DNA from 2 places in the Janthinobacterium sp. PLB04 genome. Region 1 is predicted to be linked to the other one. Evidence: predicted binding sites of a transcription regulator. Region 1 holds the regulator's gene; the other holds the start of a gene.
The links. The regulator FNR, encoded in region 1, switches genes on or off when oxygen is low (the NO sensors DNR and NnrR bind a similar motif). The targets are predictions, from matches to a motif close to TTGATNNNNATCAA.
Positions count from the first base shown of each region.

Region 2: the regulator FNR is predicted to act here: its motif matches at 2,354-2,367, upstream of cqsA (alpha-hydroxyketone-type quorum-sensing autoinducer synthase).

Region 1 covers NZ_CP088968.1:268,464-275,566, forward strand. Annotated here, with positions in the region: gene ccoN (cytochrome-c oxidase, cbb3-type subunit I) at 1-63, shown strand, start outside; gene ccoO (cytochrome-c oxidase, cbb3-type subunit II) at 79-693, shown strand; gene LSO07_RS01065 (cbb3-type cytochrome oxidase subunit 3) at 695-898, shown strand; gene ccoP (cytochrome-c oxidase, cbb3-type subunit III) at 891-1,811, shown strand; gene ccoG (cytochrome c oxidase accessory protein CcoG) at 1,814-3,196, shown strand; gene LSO07_RS01080 (FixH family protein) at 3,299-3,823, shown strand; gene fnr (fumarate/nitrate reduction transcriptional regulator Fnr) at 3,961-4,719, opposite strand; gene LSO07_RS01090 (response regulator) at 4,969-7,103, shown strand, end outside.
Region 2 covers NZ_CP088968.1:5,384,390-5,391,492, reverse strand. Annotated here, with positions in the region: gene LSO07_RS23810 (response regulator) at 1-977, opposite strand, end outside; gene LSO07_RS23805 (sensor histidine kinase) at 981-2,279, opposite strand; gene cqsA (alpha-hydroxyketone-type quorum-sensing autoinducer synthase) at 2,432-3,679, shown strand; gene LSO07_RS23795 (MarR family winged helix-turn-helix transcriptional regulator) at 3,690-4,157, opposite strand; gene LSO07_RS23790 (GIY-YIG nuclease family protein) at 4,215-4,562, opposite strand; gene LSO07_RS23785 (MFS transporter) at 4,575-5,840, opposite strand; gene LSO07_RS23780 (group II truncated hemoglobin) at 5,973-6,368, shown strand; gene rmuC (DNA recombination protein RmuC) at 6,374-7,103, shown strand, end outside.

The DNA of each region.
Region 1 (7,103 bases):
ACGCTGCGCGGCAGCAAACTCCCCGTCGCCCGCATTCCGGAACTGAACGCGGCGCACGCCTGATAGGAGCGAAAGCAAATGAAATTTTCACATGCATGGATTGAAAGAAACCCCTGGCTGCTGATCGCCCTGGTCACGGTGGTGATCAGCATCGGCGGCGCCGTCGAGATCGTTCCCCTGTTCTTCCAGAAGAGCACGACGGAGCCCGTCGCCGGCCTGAAACCGTACTCGCCGCTGCGCCTGGCGGGCCGCGACATCTACGTGCGCGAAGGCTGCTACAACTGCCACTCGCAGATGGTGCGTCCGCTGCGCGCGGAAACGGAACGCTATGGCCACTATTCGGTCGCCGGCGAATTCGTCTACGACCGTCCGTTCCAGTGGGGTTCCAAGCGCACGGGCCCCGACCTGGCCCGCGTGGGCGCGCGCTACAGCGACGAATGGCACCGCACGCACTTGAACAACCCGCGCGACGTGGTGCCCGAGTCGAACATGCCGTCCTACCCCTGGCTGGCGAAGACCAAGCTGGTGCCTGACGAGATCATGCCGAAGATGCGCGCCCTGAAACGCCTGGGCCAGCCGTACAGCGATGAAGAGATCGCCGCCGGCCCCGCGCAGCTGCAGGACAAGACGGAAGAAGACGCCCTGGTCGCCTATCTGCAAGGCCTCGGTACATTAATCAAAACAAGGAATTAGCATGGCAATCGAAAACCTGTTTGACAGCGCCAGCAGCGTCATGACGGTGGTTTCCTTTACGACGTTCGTGGGCATCCTGTGGTGGACGTTCAGCCGCAGCAACAGCGACTTCGACGCGGCGGCACGCCTGCCGTTCGCCGACGACGCGCTCGACTATCCGGCCGAAGCCGAAATGACCCTGGCGAAGGAGCACAACCATGGCTGACTTTACCAATGGCTTCTGGAATATCTATGTGATCGTGCTGTCCCTGCTGGGCATCATCGGCTGCGGCGTGCTGCTGTACTCGCAGTCGAAAGTGAAAGTGGCCGCCGGCGCCCCTGCCGACGGCACCACGGGCCACGTCTGGGACGAGGACTTGAAGGAACTCAATACGCCGATGCCGCGCTGGTGGATGTGGTTGTTCTACATCACCATCGTCTTCGCGCTGGCCTACCTGTTCCTGTACCCGGGCCTGGGCAACTATGCCGGCAGCCTGGGCTGGAAATCGACGGGCCAGTACGAGGAAGAACTGAAGAAGGCGGAAGCCGACTACGGTCCCCTGTTCAACAAGTACCTGAGCCAGGACTTGAAGACGGTGGCCGCCGATCCGCAGGCGCAAGCCATCGGCCAGCGCCTGTTCCTGACCTACTGCGCGCAATGCCACGGTTCGGATGCACGCGGCAACAAGGGCTTCCCCAACCTGACCGACAAGGACTGGCTGTATGGCGGCGAACCCGACGTCATCAAGACCACCATCCTGCACGGCCGCAATGGGCAGATGCCACCGATGGGCGCCGCCCTGGGTTCCGAAAAGGATGTCGAGAACGTGGCCCATTATGTGCTGAGCCTGTCCGGCTCGACCTCGGATCCCGTCAAGTCCGTGCTGGGCAAGGCCAAGTTTGGCGCCTGCATGGCCTGTCATGGCGCCGATGCCAAGGGTAACCAGATGCTCGGCGCGCCGAACCTGACGGACAAGACCTGGCTGTACGGCGGCAGCGCCGATACCATCATGGAAACCGTACGCAAGGGACGCAGCAGCACCATGCCGGCCTTCAGCGATTTCCTCGGCGAATCCAAGGTACACGTGCTGTCGGCGTATGTCTGGAGCCTGTCGAATCCGCAGGCACCCGCAAAGTAAAAATGGAACCTCAAGTCATCAAGATGTATGCGGCCCGCGAGCAAATCTACCCTCGCGAGGCCAAAGGACGCTACGCTACCTGGCGATGGGTATGCGTATGGCTTACCCAGCTGGCGTTCTACGGCTTGCCGTGGTTGACCTGGAATGGCAGGCAAGCCCTGCTGTTCGATTTGACCACGCGCAAGTTCTACATTTTCGGCGTCGTGCTGTGGCCCCAGGATTTCATCTATCTGGCGGCCCTGCTGATCATCTGTGCGTATTTGTTGTTCCTCGTCACGGCCATTGCCGGGCGGGTGTGGTGCGGGTTCTCCTGCCCGCAAACGGTATACACGGAAATTTTCCTGTGGGTCGAACGCCGCATCGAGGGCACGCGCAGCGCGCGCATGGCCCTCGACAAGCAGGGCCCCTCCGTGCGCAAGGCCTTCAAGAAAACGGCCAAGCACCTGGTATGGGGCGCCATCGCCCTGTGGACGGGCTTTACCTTTGTCGGCTACTTCACGCCGATCAAGGAACTGGCGCAGTCGGTGACCACCCTCAATTTCGGCCCCTGGGAATGGTTCTGGGTCTTGTTCTACAGCCTTGCAACCTACGGCAACGCGGGCTGGCTGCGCGAGCAGGTGTGCAAATACATGTGCCCGTACGCGCGCTTCCAGAGCGCCATGTTCGACCAGGACACGCTGATCATCACCTACGATGCCAAGCGCGGCGAACCGCGTGGCGCCATGAGCAAGAAGGCCGGCAACAACGACAAGCTGGGCGATTGCATCGACTGCACCCTGTGCGTGCAGGTGTGTCCGACCGGCATCGATATCCGCAACGGCCTGCAGTATGAATGCATCGGCTGCGCCGCCTGCGTCGATGCCTGCAACAGCGTGATGGACAAGGTCGAGCGGCCGCGTGGCCTGATACGCTACAGCACCGACCATGCGATGGAAAACAACTTCAATTCGAAGCAGATACGCCAGCGCGCCATGCGCCCGCGCGTCTTGATCTACACTTCCATCCTGGCCCTGATCATCATCGCCGTGTGTACCTCGCTGGCCCTGCGCACGCCCCTGAAAATGGACGTGATCCGCGATCGCGGTTCGATGGGGCGCGAAGTGGAGGACGGCATGATCGAAAACGTCTACCGCCTGCAGATCATGAATACGTCCGAGCAAAGCCAGCATTTTAAAATCAGCGCTTCCGGCTTGCCGGGCCTGACCTTGCTGACGCGCGAAGAAGTGACCTTGCAGCCGACGGAAACGCTGGGCTGGCCGATCCGCCTGCGCGTGCCGCACGGCGTCGGCGAGAAGGGCTCGAACAAGATTGCGATCGAATTGCAATCGCTGGACGATCCATCGCTGCATGTGCGTGAAAGCGCGGTATTCATCGTGCCACGTTAACAAGGAAAGGCGGACGGGGACCGGGTGCCCTCGCCGCCGCCACGAAGTTGCAGGAAGGCCGGTCCCCATGCGGGGGCTGGCTGATCAAACAGGAGAAATATCATGTCCGACAGTCTGAAACTGCAAGCACCCGTTGCACCGTGGTACAAGCATCGCTGGCCATGGCTGCTGATGATCGGTCCCGGCCTGTCCGTGGTCGTCGGCAGCTTCATGGGCTATATCGCGTTTACGCAGCCCGATGCGCTGGTGGTGGGCGATTATTACAAGCAGGGCAAGGCGATCAACCAGGATTTGAAGCGCGACACGATCGCCAGCGACCTGGCCATGGATACGCGCCTGTCATATGACGTGGCTGCAGCGCGCCTCAGTGGTTCCGTGCACAGCTTCGGCAAGGCCTATCAGGCGCCGCTGCAGCTGCACCTGGCGCATGCGACCCTGCCCGAAAAGGATATCAAGCTGCTGGTGCAGCCCGATGCGGCCGGCAATTTTTCCGTAGCACTGCCGATGCTCGAGCGCAGCCGCTGGCAAGTGCTGGTGGAAAACGACAAACGCGAGTGGCGCCTGTCCGGCATCTGGACCTGGCCCCTGCAACGCAGCATCGCGCTGCACGCGGATGAAGAGCTTTAACGTACAGCGCCGGGAAAACCGTCGCGAGCGGCAGTGATTTGTGGTTGAGAAGCGCAGCTGTGCTATGCACGGGCGCGCCGATCCAGCGAGCATCGCAGGCCGCAAAGCGCGACGCGCAGCAGGTTTTGACGGTGCTGTTACTTGCAGGTGTCCGTACCGGCCGTAATGGCTTTCAACTTGGCCGGCTGCAGGATTTCGATCTCGCGGTTCGAGACGCGCAGCCAGCCTTCCTTCTTGAATTTCGACAATAAGCGGCTGACGCTTTCGATGGTCAGACCCAGGTAGTTGCCGATTTCCTCGCGCGACATGCGCAGCTGGAAATTGCTGCCCGAATAGCCGCGTGCTTCATAGCGCGATGCCAGGTTGACGATGAAGGCGGCAAAACGCTGGGTCGCCTGCATATTGCCCAGCAATAGCATGACGCTTTGCTCGCGCGTGATTTCCTGGCTCATCATGCGGTGGAAATGACGCAGCAGGGTCGGCATATTGCCCAGCAATTGTTCCAGGCTGGAAAACGGAATTTCACACACTTCGCTGTCTTCCAGCGCCACGGCATTACAGTGGTGGCGGTCGGCGCTGATGGCATCCATGCCCAGCAGTTCACCGGCCATCTGGAAACCCGTCACCTGCTCTTCGCCACCCGGATTGATCTGGTAGGTCTTGAAGTGCCCCAGGCGGATCGCGTACAGGTTCTGGAACGAGTCGCCGATGCGGAACAGCGAGGCCCCACGCACGATCTTGCGGCGGCGGCCGATGATCTGGTCCAGCCTATCCATGTCGCCCACATCAAGGCCCATCGGCAGGCACAATTGATGCATGCTGCAGGTCGAGCATCGTGCACGCAACGCCTCCACGTTCACGGTGGGCAAGGTGGGAGTGAGTAGCGCTTCAGTCATGTCGGTACCTTTTAGAAAATGCAACAACAAGTTTACTGCATACAGCTGCATACAGGGTTGCCGTATGCCAATTTCACCGTAAATTCGGCGAATAAACGACGTCCAGCCTTTAATTATATGGCAACATCGTCAAAAGCCCATACGGGGCGGGCAATTTGCGCGGCGGCGCTTGCCAAGCTGGGGTATTGATAGGAAAATTCCTGACAGCATTATCTGCCGCCTGTGCCGCCCGGCACTGAAAAGGAAATCATGAAGCCTCTCGGCATTAAAGCAAAAGTCGCGCTGGCCACCAGCCTGACCTCGATCGCCATGATCGCGCTGGTCACCATGATCCAGGTGCAGCACATGCGCGACGACTTCACCCGAGTACTGCTGAGCCAGCAGTCATCCCTGATCAGCCGCACCGCTGCCGAGCTCGACGACAAGCTGGGCATGCTGCTGCAGATTGTCACCCTGACGGCCAGGCAGCAGCCGCCGGAACTGATCGCCCAGCCCGCCAAACTGCGCGAATACTATGCGCGCCGCTCGATGCTGGTGCTGTTCGACGACGTGCTGGTGCTCGATGCGCATGGCGCCATCGTGGCCGACATGCCGGAAGTGGCGGGGCGCGCCGGCATCAACGTCGCCGAGCGCGAGTATTTCCAGACCGTCCTGCGCACGCGCCAGCCCATGATTACCGAGCCGATGCTGGGCAAGTCGAGCGGCATGCCCATCGTGCAGATGGTGGCGCCCGTGCTGGCCGCCGATGGCCAGGTGGCCGGCGTGGTGATCGGCGTGCTGCGCCTGTACAAGGACAATCTGCTGGGCCGCCTGCGCTCGGAAAAGATCGGCAAGAGCGGCTATTACTTCATCCTCACGCGCGGCGCCGTGCCGCGCTATGTGCTGCACCCCGATACCAGCCGTTTGCTGCAGCCGCGCAAGCCGAACGCCAACCTGACGACCACCCAGCTGCTGAAGGAGGATGGCGAAGGCAGCATGGTCAGCACCAACAGCCGCGGCATCACGGCCGTCAACAGCTTCAAGCGCCTGAAATCCGTGAACTGGCTGCTGGCCGCCTCGCTGCCCGTCGAGGATGCCTTCGAACCGTTCGATGGCGTACTGTACCGGCTGGTGCTGTGGAGCATCCTCGCTTCGCTGCTGGCCGCCTTTGTTCTGGGCTTGGTCACCGTACGCCTGCTGTCGCCGCTGGTGCGCCTGCGCGACACCCTGCTGGCCCTGCGCACCAGCGGCAGCCGTTTCACCCCCGTGCCGGTACAGCAGCGCGACGAGATCGGCGAACTGACGGAAGCGTTCAATGGCCTGATGAGCGAACGCGACCGCCTGCAGCAGGAACTCGAAGCGCGCGCGGCGGAGCTGGAGCAGGAACGCGACCGGGCCGAGGCGGCCAACCGCGCAAAGAGCGATTTCGTGGCCAACATGAGCCATGAAATCCGCACGCCCCTCAATGCCGTGCTGGGCATGGTGTATTTGCTGGGCAATACCAGGCTCGACACGGAACAGCGCAAGTACCTGACCATGGTCAGAGTGGCGGGCCAGTCGCTGCTGGGCATCCTCAACGATGTACTCGACTATTCGAAGATCGAGGCGCGCCGCATGGAATTGTCACCCGTCGAATTCGACCTCGACGAAGTCATGAATACCCTGGCCACGACGATGACGATGAATGCGGGCGAAAAGGAACTGGAACTGGCCATCGCCGTCGAGCCCGACGTGCCGCGGCGCCTCGTGGGCGACGCCCAGCGCCTGCAGCAAATTCTCGTCAACCTGGCCGGCAACGCCATCAAGTTTACCGAGAGCGGCGAAGTGGTGGTGGCCGTCAGCCTGGCCGAGAGCGAAAACGGGCGCGCCTGGCTGCGCTTCGAAGTGCGCGACACGGGCATCGGCATGACGGAACTGCAGCAACAGCAGCTGTTTGCCGCGTTTTCGCAGGGCGACCAGAGCATCACGCGGCGCTTCGGCGGCACGGGCCTGGGCCTGGCCATCAGCAAGCAGCTGATCCACATGATGGGCGGCGACATCGCCGTCGCCAGCAGCGAAGGCAAGGGCAGCCGCTTCTGGTTCAGCGTGCCCTTCGAGATGCTGGCGCAGCCGGCCGAAACGCGGCGCACGCCGGCCCTGGGCCAGCTGCGCCTGCTGGTGGCCGACGACAACCGCACCACGCGCGAACTGATCGTCAAGCTGATCGAGGCGTGGGGCTGGCTGGCCGACGAAGTGGACTCCGGCTTTGCCGCCATCGAACTGTACCGCGAACGCCTGGCGCAGCAGCAGCCGTATGACGTGGTGCTGGCCGACTGGCACATGCCCGTGATGGACGGACTGGCCACGGCCAAGGCCATCCGCCAGGCGGCCAGCGGCCAGCGCCAGCCCATCGTGGTGATGGTCAA
Region 2 (7,103 bases), 1.3 Mb from region 1:
CGCAGAAATTGCGCGTAAGACATCACCGGCTGCCCCAGCTGGTGCGCCGGCACGTCGAACAGGGCCCAGAAATACGTCATGCGGCCCAGGCAGATGGTGGGCGCGGCGCAGTAGCGGAACCAGTTTTCGCCGATCTGCGCCGCGTACATGCCGTCGCTGTCGGCGTCGGAAAAGTAGGGAATCACGCGCATTTCCAGCAGGGCCAGCAGCAGTGACTCGGGCGCGTCGCTGTCGCGCGCCATTTCGTACTGCGTATGCAGGCTGCGTTCCGTCTCGATGATCATCAGCTTGGCGTGGCCTTCGCGCGTGAAGAACAGGATGCCGCTGGGATTGGGGAAAATATAGTATTCGACAAAGCCATGGCGCTGGCACAGCTCGTGCACGACGGCGGCCAGCGCTTCGTCTTGCAGGAAACTGTAGTCGTGCAGCATCAGCAAGTCGCGCACGGTCTCCGATTGCTGCAGGAAGAATTCGCGCTGCAGGGCAACGATTTCCTGTTCCAGGATGTCGAGCGCATCGTCGTCGCTCTTCTTGATGTAGCGGTCGATCAAGCCCCGGTTGAAGGCCGTCACGGCCACTTTTTCATCGGCAGCGCCCGTAAATAGAATCTTCTTGCACGGCAAGTCGCGCACGGCCTGGCAAAATTCCAGACCATTCATCTGCGGCATCGAATAATCGACCACCAGCACGGACGGCACGGCAAAGCGCTGGGCCTGGCCGCTGATGCGCCAGATGCGTTCGATGTCGAGCGCCACGTTGCACTGGTCGGGCGGCAGGTTTTGCGTGTCGAAGTTGACGTGCAGCGGCGTTTCGCCCGGCTGCGCGCTCTGGCGCAGCCAGTGCAGGGCGCTGCTGGTGTCGTGGAAGGTCTTGCGCGCCAGGCCGGGATCGAGCTGGAACGCCAGGCTTTTCAGGAAGGAATCGCTGTCGTCGATCAATACGGTCAGGGTCGGATGGGTGTAGACGGGCAGTTGCATGCGTCACCTTGCGGGGGAAGAGGGTTGGAAGCGGGCAGGCACGGGCTGGGGGAATTCCAGGATGAAAATCGCATAGGCGTGTTCGCGCGACACGCAGCGGATGCGCGCCTGCCAGGCGGTGACGATCTGCCGGCACAGGGCCAGGCCGATGCCGCTGCCGTTATGGACGGGATAGGAGTAAAAACGCTCGAAGATCAGCGGCAGGCGGTTCTTCGCGATGCCGCAGCCCGTGTCGATGAACAGCAGTCTGGGCACGGGGCGGGCGCCGTCGATGATGATGCGCACGCGTCCCTTGCCTGCCCGCTGGATGGCTTTCAGCGCGTTTCTCAGCAGATTCAGCAGGATCACCACGCACAGTTCGTCCTGGCCGGCGAACTGGAAGTCGGCACGCACGTCCACCTTGACGCTGCTGCGCTGGCTGTTGCTGGTAAATGGGTAGCGCTTGAGCACGGAGTTCACCATCTCCAGCATCGATAGCGCCTGGCTAGGCTGGAGGTTGCGGTTCACGGCACTGGCGCTCATCAGGAACAGATCGATCATGTGATGCATGTGGCGCACTTCGAACTGGATGCGCGACAGGGCTTCCTGCAACGGGGGCATGTCGTCCGCCTGGTCGGCCAGCTGCGGCAGCAGCCGGCGCATGCCCCGCACATTGGCTTCCACGCTGGTCAGCGGCGTGCGCAGCTCGTGCGCCACGGAACCGAGCCCGGCCGCCAGGCCTGCCAGCCGTTCCAGTTCCAGCACCTTGCTGCCCACTTTCACCACGGACAGCGCGGCAATGGTGAACCAGTGCACGGGCAGTTGCTGCAGCACTTCACGTTGCAGCAGGAAGCCGCCTTCCCCCTGCAGGATGACGGCGAGGCAGGCGGCGCTGGTGCCGATCAGGTAGGCGCAGCACGCCAGTTTCGTTTCGAAATGAAACAGCACGACCAGGCCGATCAGCAGCGATTCGCTCCAGATGGACGACGCATGGTTCATCAGAAACATGAAAGTAAAGAAGAAGGGCAGGATGTAGCTGAGCGCGAACAGCAGGTAACGCGACAGCCAGCGGACCGAGAAGCGGCGGGCAAACAGGCCAGCCATGCAGATGCCCACGCCCGTCAGGCGCAGGGTCAGGTTTTCATAGGCTTGCGGAAAAAAGTAATGCCACAGCAGGTAGTACAGCGGCATCGCCACCGTGCCCACGGCGGCCAGCATGGCGACCCGGCCGGCCAGGTCCTCATGCGGCACGCGCTCATGCAGCAGCGAATGGAGCAGGCGCCTGCGCCAGTGTGTCCATCGTCCTTGCAATTGCTGCGTCATGACTCTGCCTAGATTCTCTTTAGAACATTATCATCGCGTAAATTTTCCTGGTTGAACGGTTATCTCGTCGGACATTGATATACGTCAATGGATGGGTTTGCAACACGGTCAAGGCTTTAATTTGCAGCAAACCTTTCCCTAGGAGAAAAACCATGACCATCGCTACCAGCGTGCATACCCCATCTTTCGCCCGTGCCGAACACTGCCTGCCCGACTACATCGTGCGGCGCATGGATGCGCATCACATCACGCGCATCGAAAAACTGCTGGGCGGCCAGCATCCCCATGCCTGGCAACCAACCCCCGCCCATGCTATTTTCCTGGCGGGCAATGACTACCTGTCCATCGCCGCCGAGCCGACGCTGGTGGCGGCGCAGGTGGCATCCCTGCAGGCGCATGCGGGCGGCATGCTGATGTCGGCCGTGTACTTGCAGGAAGGCAGCGAACAGCACCGGCTGGAAAGCCGGCTGGCCCGCTTCATGGGCTGCGAGGATGGCATCCTGGCGCAGTCCGGCATGGCGGCCAACGTCGGCTTGCTGCAGTGTATCGCCGGCCCCGGCATTCCCGTCTACCTGGACATGCAGGCTCACGCGTCGCTGTGGGAAGGCGTGCTGTCGGCCCAGGCCCAGGCCGTGCCCTTCCTGCACAACGACATGACGCACCTGCGACGGCAGGTGGCAAAGCATGGCCGTGGCGTGATTGTCGTCGATGCCCTGTACAGCACCAACGGCAGCCTGGCGCCGCTGCTGGAGCTGCTCGATATCGCCGAGCGCAGCGACTGCGTGGTGGTGGTCGACGAGTCGCATTCGCTGGGCACGCACGGCCCGCAGGGCGCGGGCCTGGTGGAAGCCTGGGGACTGGGCCACCGCGTGCATTTCCGCACGGCATCGCTGGCCAAGGCCTTCGCGGGCCGGGCCGGTTTCATCAGCTGTTCCAGCCGCTTCAAGGGGTATTTCTTGTCCGAATCACGCCCCGCCATCTTCAGTTCCTGCCTGCTGGCGCATGAGCTGGCGTGGCTGGGCGCGGCGCTCGATTTCATCATGGCCGCCGACGAGCGCCGCGCCACCCTGCGGCGCCACACGCTGCAGGTGCGCGACGGCTTGCGCGAGCTGGGCTACAACGTCAGCGATGGCACGGAGCAGATCGTGGCGCTGGAGGCGGGCGGCGAACCGGCCACCCTGGCCCTGCGCCAGGCGCTGGAACGGCACGGCATTTACGGCGCCATGTTTTGTGCCCCGGCTACGGCGAAGAACCGCGCCATCGTGCGCCTGACCCTGAATGCGGGCTTGCGCGAGGATGAGTGCGCAAGAGTGCTGGCCGCCTGCGCCGCCATCCGCGACGAAACGGGCGTGGAACACTGGCAGTCGACGCGGCGCCTGCGCAAGCTGGCGCTCGTGTAAGGGCGATGCGTCAGCCGTTCGCTGGCTGGCTGCCGGCGATGCCGGCCAGCAGCATGGATAGCGGTGCCAGCTGTTCCGCGCTGGCGCTGCCCAGCAATTCCTGGCCTAGTGCCTGCGCTGTCGCATCGGCGTGGAGCAGCAGGGCTTGTCCCGCTTCCGTGATGACGGCATAGCCGACGCGGGCATCGCGCGCATCGGCCTGGCGCGCCACCAGGCCGATTTTTTCCAGCGGCATCAAGGAGCGCGTGATGCCGGACGCCGTCAGCGCCAGGCGTTCGGCCAGGTCGATGCGGCGCAGGCGGCCGCCGGGCGCGCGCTGCAAGTGGTACAGCAACTGATAATCGCTGAAGCTCAGGCCATGCAGATTGCCCAGGATGCTGTCGAAGCGGCGCACCAGCACGGCCTGGGCGCGCGCCAGGCGCAGGCAGAAGTCCAGCGCGCTGGCGCCGTCCGGCGGCGGGGGAGTGTGATCGATCATGACGTCCTTTTAATTCACTGCGAAGTGCTTGAGTGCGCAAGTGTAAAGCATGGCCGCTCAATAGCGTGCCTGTCCCTGCTCCAGCAGCTGTGCCTGGTACAGCGCCAGCAGGGCGTCCAGCTCGGCATCCGCATCGAAGGCGGGATCGTCGGGCACCTTGACGGCATCGAGCAGCTCGAAACGGAAAGCCGCCGCGCCGTCGCGTTGCCAGTCCGCCTGCAGGAGGGCGTTGCGGTGCTTGCCCAGATTCAGTTCGAAGCGATGGCGGTTCAGCGCGCCAGGGGCATTGCGGCTGCGTTCGAGCAGGGTGCGTCCGCTGGGCAAGTGGCGCAGCGCGATGATGCCCAGCGCGGGCGCTTGTTGCCGGTAGGCCGCTTTCAGGGCCGCTTGTCGTGGTTTATCCATGCTGTGACTGCCTTAAGGTTGAACTGCATAATCGCTAGCCCCGATGCGGGGAATATCCGTCCACAATATGGCGGCCACGGCGGCGGCCAGCAGCAGGGCGCCGCCAGCGCAGAACAGCTCGCCCACGCTCAGCTGGCGCAGCAACGCGCCCGTGGCCGCCGCCGACAGGGGCGCCAGTCCCAGGAAGATGCCCATGAACAGTGCCATTGCCCGGCCCAGCATGGCGGGCGCCACGCGCCGCTGTATCCACGTAAAGATGGCTACCTGCACATAGCCGCCCAGCATGCCCGTGACGGCCAGCAAGGCCGCGCCCTGCCAGGCCGTGCCGATTTGCCCCAGCGCCATCAGCAGCAGGCCCACGACCGCATCGACCAGCAGCAGGGTGGCGCCGAAGCGGCGGCGCAGCCAGGCGCCGCCCAGGCTGGATGCCAGCATGCCGGCCAGGGTGCCCGCGCCGTGCGCGCCCATCAGCACACCCAGCGCCGCGGCGCCGTGCAGGCGCTCGCTGGCCAGCACGGGCAAGGCCACTTGTAGCGACCCCATGACGAAGAAGGCCACCACCGCCCAGTACACATAGCAGCTGCGCAAGGGAATGTCGCGCCACACCATGGCCAGGCCCGCCGCCATGTCGCGCCACATGCCCTGCGCCGCCGCCGCGGCCAGTGGCCGCAGGCTGACTTGCCGCAAGGTCCAGGCCGAGAACAGGAACGTCAGCGCATCGATGGCAAAGGCGGCGGCCAGCGCCGCCATGCCGGTGTGCCGGGCGCCATCGTGGGTGCCGAGCACGAGCGCCGCCAGCAGGGGACCGGCCAGCAAGGAAAACTGGCGCGCACCCATCTGCAGGCTGTTGGCCGCTTGCAGTGACTGCGACGGCACGGCTTGCGGCAGGATGGCCGTGCCGGCGGGAATGCCAAAGGCGGAAGCGATGCCCAGCGCCAGCGCGGCCGCATACGCCAGCGCCAGGCTGGCCTGGTCCAGCATCAGCAGCCCGGCCAGCGCCAGCAGGATGGCGGCATTGGCCAGTTTGCTTGCCAGCAGTACGCGCCGGGGCGAATGCCGGTCGGCGACCGTGCCACCCAACAAGATGAGCACGGCGCGGGGCGCGCCCATCAGGGCCACGGCGATGCCCAGGCTGAGGCTATCGCCCGTCAGGCTCAGCACCAGCCACGGCAGGGCCAGCATGCTGAACTGGTCGCCTAGCATGGACACGAGGCCGCCGCCCAGCAGCCAGCGGAAGTTGGTATTGCGCATCAAGTGGGATTCTGCGGTGGTCGACATGCTTTATCTTCCCGTGTTTAAAGATTGCATAGTAGTTGATATAAGCTTGAGTGGTCAAGTATATTGCTTTTTATTATGGCAGCGACAGCTGCCGCCGCATGAGGCGCTAGCGCTTGCGCTATCATGGCGGCCATGACTGATACCACTGCCCCCACCCTGTACGAGACCATCGGCGGCGCCCCCGTGCTGCGCGAAATGGTCGACCGTTTTTATGACTTGATGGAACTCGAAGCCGAGTTCGCCGGCATCCGCGTCATGCATCCGCCATCGACGGACGGCTCGCGCGACAAGCTGTATTTCTTCCTCACGGGCTGGATGGGCGGACCGGATTTGTATATCGAGAAATTCGGCCACCCGCGCCTGCGCGCCCGTCACTTGCCCTACGCCATCGGCACCAGCGAGCGCGACCAGTGGCTGCGCGCCATGGCCTGGGCCATGGAAGACACGGGCATCGAAGAATCCTTGCGCGTACGCCTGATGGAATCGTTCTATCAGACGGCCGACTGGATGCGCAACAAGCCTGACTGACACCCATGAGCCCAATCGAGTTTTACAGCCTGCTGGGCGCCGCCATCGTCGCCATCGTCCTGTTGCTATTGATCTTGCTGCGCCCGCGTGGCGCGGCCGGCGATGGCGCCACCACCCTGGCCCTGGTGCAACAACACCAGCAGCAAAGCCTGGATCGCATCGACCGGGTCGAGCGCGAAGTGCGGCTGCAACTGCAGGCATCGGCGCAAGCGACGCGCCAGGATCTGGCCACCGGCCTGGCGCAATTCCAGGCGGCGACCTTGCAACAGCTCGACAGCCTGCGCACGCAGATGCAGGCACAGGGGAAAGTCGGGCGCGAAGAGCAGGCGCAAAGCCTGGCGCGCTTTGCCGAGAGTACCAATCAAACCCTGGCCCAGCTGACGGAATCGAATGCGCAGCGCATGCTGGAAGTGCGCGCCACGCTCGAGAACAAGATCCGCGACTTGCAGGCCGACAATGGCGCACGCCTGGAAGAGATGCGCAAGACGGTCGACGAGAAACTGCACGCCACCCTGGAAACGCGCCTCAGTGCGTCGTTCCAGCAAGTGTCGGAGCGGCTGGAAAAAGTCCACCAGGGTCTCGGCGAGATGCAGCAGCTGGCGCTGGGCGTGGGCGATTTGAAGCGGGTACTCACCAATGTGAAGACGCGTGGCACCTGGGGCGAAGTGCAGCTGGAAATGCTGCTGGAGCAGGTACTCACTGTCGACCAGTATGCGAAGAACGTGGAAACCGTGG